2 regions of the Halobacillus trueperi genome follow, and region 2 is predicted to be linked to the other one. Evidence: riboswitches for the same ligand, from Rfam matches in the RefSeq annotation. Region 2 holds a riboswitch; the other holds the start of a gene.
The links. A riboswitch is a leader RNA that binds a small molecule or an ion and turns the genes downstream of it on or off. The one in region 2 is predicted to bind S-adenosylmethionine.

Region 1 (2,204 bases), on a different contig from region 2:
CTCGACCAACTTGTTAAATTCATCATCAGAGGAACACTCAATTTGTAGATCAATAAAAGTCATCACAACTTCTTCATCCTCAAACGGGAAATGGCTGTTATCTACATTGGTTAGGATTTCCCGCTTGGATAATCCCTTTTTAAGTAAAACATCAACGGCCTGTTTCATCGAAGATACTTCTGCCATGTGTATGCCCCCTTATTTGATATCTTTCCTCGCTTCTGCATCCCTTCGTCAGGTTCTTTTTAATGTTAGGAATAGCGAGGATGACAAGAATTAACGTAGATTCTTGTACTAAATATTTACTACACTATTCATCCAAATTCCTGCTTCTCCTAGAAAAAACGACTTTACAATTAAGAATAAACTTAGCTGGTAATCAACAACATAAGTCTCCAAAAAACACAAATACATATGAAATCGATAAAGATACGAAATACTAGCGAAAAACACTGCTGTTAAGCTTTCTTTTCGTTTTCTAACACGCTTGAGATTGGGCGCCAAATAAAATTAATTTTCACACTTTTCTATAAAATCCATTGACACTGATCCTTTCCCTTGCTAACATGGCACTTAACCAAATAACGAAAGAACATCTTATCCAGAGAGGTGGAGGGACTGGCCCTGTGAAACCCGGCAACCGCTATATTGATAGCATGGTGCCAAATCCTACTGAGTGAATGCTCAGGAAGATAAGAGATTTACATAATCTCTAGCCTCTCTATCACTGATAGAGAGGTTTTATATTTTCAATTGAATAATGTTTTCTTATCCAGAGAGGCAGAGGGACTGGCCCGTTGACGCCCGGCAACCATCAAGCATTCGCTTGAAAAGGTGCTAATTCCTGCAGGAGATGATCCTGGAAGATAAGAAGAGCCAAGAGCCCTCTTCTTATTTTTGTGAAGAGGGCTCTTTCTATTTTTAAAAAAGGAGTGGCTACATAGATGAGTATCGTACTTTTAGATGGCATTCGTACCCCGTTCGGTAAATGGAAAGGGGCTTTGAAAAAGAAATCCGCAGCAGAACTCGGATCGCACGCATTAAACGCTCTAATTGAGAGAAATCCGATAGCCGAAAAGGCGGATGGTGTGTTGCTTGCTCAAGTGATCCAGGCTGGCGGTGGCCAAAACCCTGCGAGGCAAGTCGCTTATAAGGCAGGGGTAGACATCGGTTCACCCGCTATCACATTGAACAATGTCTGCTTAGGGGGAATCGCTACAATCACGGATGCCTCCCGTAGACTGCAGCTGAACGAAGGAGAATTATACATTGTCGGTGGCTTCGACTCGATGACGAATGCTCCTCATACCGCTCCAGTAAGGGCCTCTGCAGGACTCGGTCATAGCATCCTCAAAGACACGTTACTTAACGACGGCTTGTGGTGCGCCTTAACGGATGTATCGATGGGAGCTCTTACCGATGAGAAAAACCGCTCCTTTGAAATCAGTCGAGAAGAACAAGATGAATATGCTGCCCTTTCTCAGCAACGAGCAGCTAAGGCTCAAGAAACAGGATGGCTGCAGCCGGAAATCGCTCCTTTTGCAGGTTTGCTTGAAGAAGATGAAGGCATCCGCAAAGGAACGACAGTCGAGAAGTTATCCAACCTCTCCCCCGCCTTTTCCAACGAAGGCACGATTACGGCAGGCAATGCGTCACAGATGACGGACGGGGCGAGCGTTGGGATCGTTACCACGAAAGAGAAAGCTGAATCACTCGGGCAGAATCCGTTGGCTGAAATCATCGATTGGTCAGAGATTGCCGGACCAGATCCGAGTTTACAGACGAAACCATCGCAGGCGATCCAAGAACTATTAGATAGACACCAGTTGACGACTGACGATATCGATCTGTTTGAAATTAATGAAGCGTTTGCCAGTGTGGTGATCGCCAGCTGCCGCGAGCTTGGCATCGATTATGACCGGGTCAATGTCAATGGTGGCGCAATCGCTCTTGGTCACCCGTTAGGCGGCACAGGATTCCGGCTCGTCTTGACCCTTGCCAATGAACTGAAACGGCGCGGCGGAGGAAAAGGGATCGCTTCCCTTTGCGGCGGTGGCGGCCAGGGAATGGCCCTGTTGATTGAAGTTCCTCATTCATAACCCGAAAGGAGATAGATCTAATGACTACATCGATTACCGCTCAGCGTTCCCCTTATCTATGGGAGCCATCGAGCGAAAGAATAGAACAATCGCATATCAAAGCCT
Region 2 (2,204 bases):
ATCCGACACTGGGATAATTTCGATCGTGCAATTCATTGTAATCCAACCTATTTAGTCGGATATATTGCCATACGTCTTCCCACGTCCAGTGAATCAAGGGGCATACTTTTATGGATTTAAATCTCTCATCCTTGTTAACGAAATTCGTATTCTGACGACTGGGGGATTGTTCACGTCTCAGTCCCGACAGCCATGCTTTCCTCCCGCTTAGGGCATCTTCGAGTGGTTTAATTTTACGGATGTAACAACATTGATCCGGCTTCCGTTTCCAAAGGGCGGATCCGAATTTCTCAGCTTGTTCTTCCAGAGTAATCTCAGGTTTTTTCATCGTTATGTTTAACTTCGGGTACCTCTTTTTCACTTTTTCAATAAGCTGATAGGTTTCTTGAAAATGGATTTCTGTATCAAGAAAAACGACTTCGGCATCCGGCTTCTCCTTGGAAATCAAATCAATGAGAACGATACCTTCTGCTCCGAAACTGCAGGCATACACAATGTCCTCATATTGAGTGTAAGCCCAGCGAATGACTTCCGCTGCTCCTTTGGTATCGTCGTCTTTCGGTGGATCCCCTTCAAATGGATTTTCAAAAGATTGGTACGTGACGAGTGGTTGTTTCATTTCATCCTCCTTTCTTAAAGCAAAAATGCCTTTCTTCGCGATAAGAAGAAAGGCATTTACGAATAAATGTAAACTACATTCTCCTTATCTTCTCAAGCGCTTAACACTTGCTGGAATTGGCACAGTATCTGTGTAGATCCGTTGCCGAGGCTTCGAAGGGCCAGTCCCTCCACCTCTCTAGATAAGAAAAGGTATGAAATTTTCTGAAAAACAAGTTGATACAAATCTTATGCTCCTTAGCATCATATGTCAATGCTTTTTAGAAAAATCACAATTTTTTATGTTTTTTTATACTATATGATTGACAAATAAAACCATGTCCGTTAGTTTTAGAATTATTCTTAAAATCACTCATACGATCCTTATGAAGAGTCGGGGGAGGAACCTGGTCTAACTATCCCGCAGCAACCTTTAAGAAGGTGCTCATTCCAGCAGCCAGAAGGCTGAAAGATAAGGTGCGGATTACTCCCCCTTCTTTCAGATGGGGGAGTTTTATTTTTTTTGATTATAAAACCTAGTAAATGCATAGGAATAATGAAATATATTTTTCCACACATTGAACTATTTAAAAGGAGTGGTACACTTTGCAAAAACTGACGATTTTCGCTCTCATTGGTTTTGTTGCTCAACTGATGGATGGAGCACTCGGCATGGGGTTTGGGCTGAGCTCATCAACCATTCTCTTATCCTATGGACTTGCTCCTGCTGTAGCATCCGCTTCCATCCATATGTCTCAGATCGCCACAACGGCTGTTTCAGGCTTTTCCCACTATAAATTTGGAAATGTAGACAAACGCCTTGTCATGATTATCGCAGTTCCTGGTGCCATCAGTGCCTTTTTAGGGGCGGCATTTTTAAGCTATATATCAGGGGAATTCATTAGACCTTACATATCCATATTCCTACTCACACTAGGGATTTATATCATTTTTCGTTTCCTATACCTTTCGAAAAAAACAAATACCAAAGAAAAAAAGTCTGTAAACAAACGTTTCCTCTTGCCACTTGGAATTGCCGGGGGTTTTTTGGATAGTGTCGGAGGGGGTGGATGGGGGCCTGTGAATACACCTGCGCTTCTTTCTAAATCAGGGATCGCTCCAAGGAAAGTCATCGGGACGGTGGATACGAGCGAATTTCTGGTAACGATTTCAGCCACGGCTGGTTTTTTGATTTTTTTAGGTCATGACCAGTTCAGCTGGCTGCTCATTTCATCTTTCGTTATAGGCGGTGTTGTGGCGGCACCCATCGCCGCCTGGCTTGTCAAAACCCTTCCTTCTTCTGTTCTAGGTGTATTGGCCGGAGGTTTTATCATACTTACAAATTCGAGGACTTTACTTTCTTCGATCCAAGTCAGTGATTCGATCTTAACGTTTGTGTACACTTGCCTGCTATCCGGCTATCTCTTAATTGTTGTTTTTTCTATTCGAAACCATCTTCGAGTCAAGGTGGTTCGAAAACAAGCATAAAAGAAACGCAGCCCCAACAGCTGCGTTCCTGCACGTTTTATTCGATTGAAAAGATATAGGAGTAAATCGGCTGTCCACCATTGTGGATTTCCACTTCCAGATCTTCATACGTTTCTTCT

Region 1: it holds a riboswitch for S-adenosylmethionine, as region 2 does, so the genes downstream of both, DYE48_RS18715 (thiolase family protein) here and DYE48_RS19120 (sulfite exporter TauE/SafE family protein) in region 2, are expected to answer to the same signal.

The regions. Positions count from the first base shown of each region.
Region 1 covers NZ_QUAE01000025.1:39,754-41,957, reverse strand. The annotation lists gene DYE48_RS18720 (hypothetical protein) at 1-186, opposite strand, end outside; SAM riboswitch class I at 595-699, shown strand; SAM riboswitch class I at 766-873, shown strand; gene DYE48_RS18715 (thiolase family protein) at 945-2,099, shown strand; gene DYE48_RS18710 (acetoacetate--CoA ligase) at 2,120-2,204, shown strand, end outside.
Region 2 covers NZ_QUAE01000027.1:33,241-35,444, forward strand. The annotation lists gene DYE48_RS19115 (phosphoadenylyl-sulfate reductase) at 1-619, opposite strand, end outside; SAM riboswitch class I at 701-807, opposite strand; SAM riboswitch class I at 979-1,076, shown strand; gene DYE48_RS19120 (sulfite exporter TauE/SafE family protein) at 1,204-2,085, shown strand; gene DYE48_RS19125 (DAK2 domain-containing protein) at 2,123-2,204, opposite strand, start outside.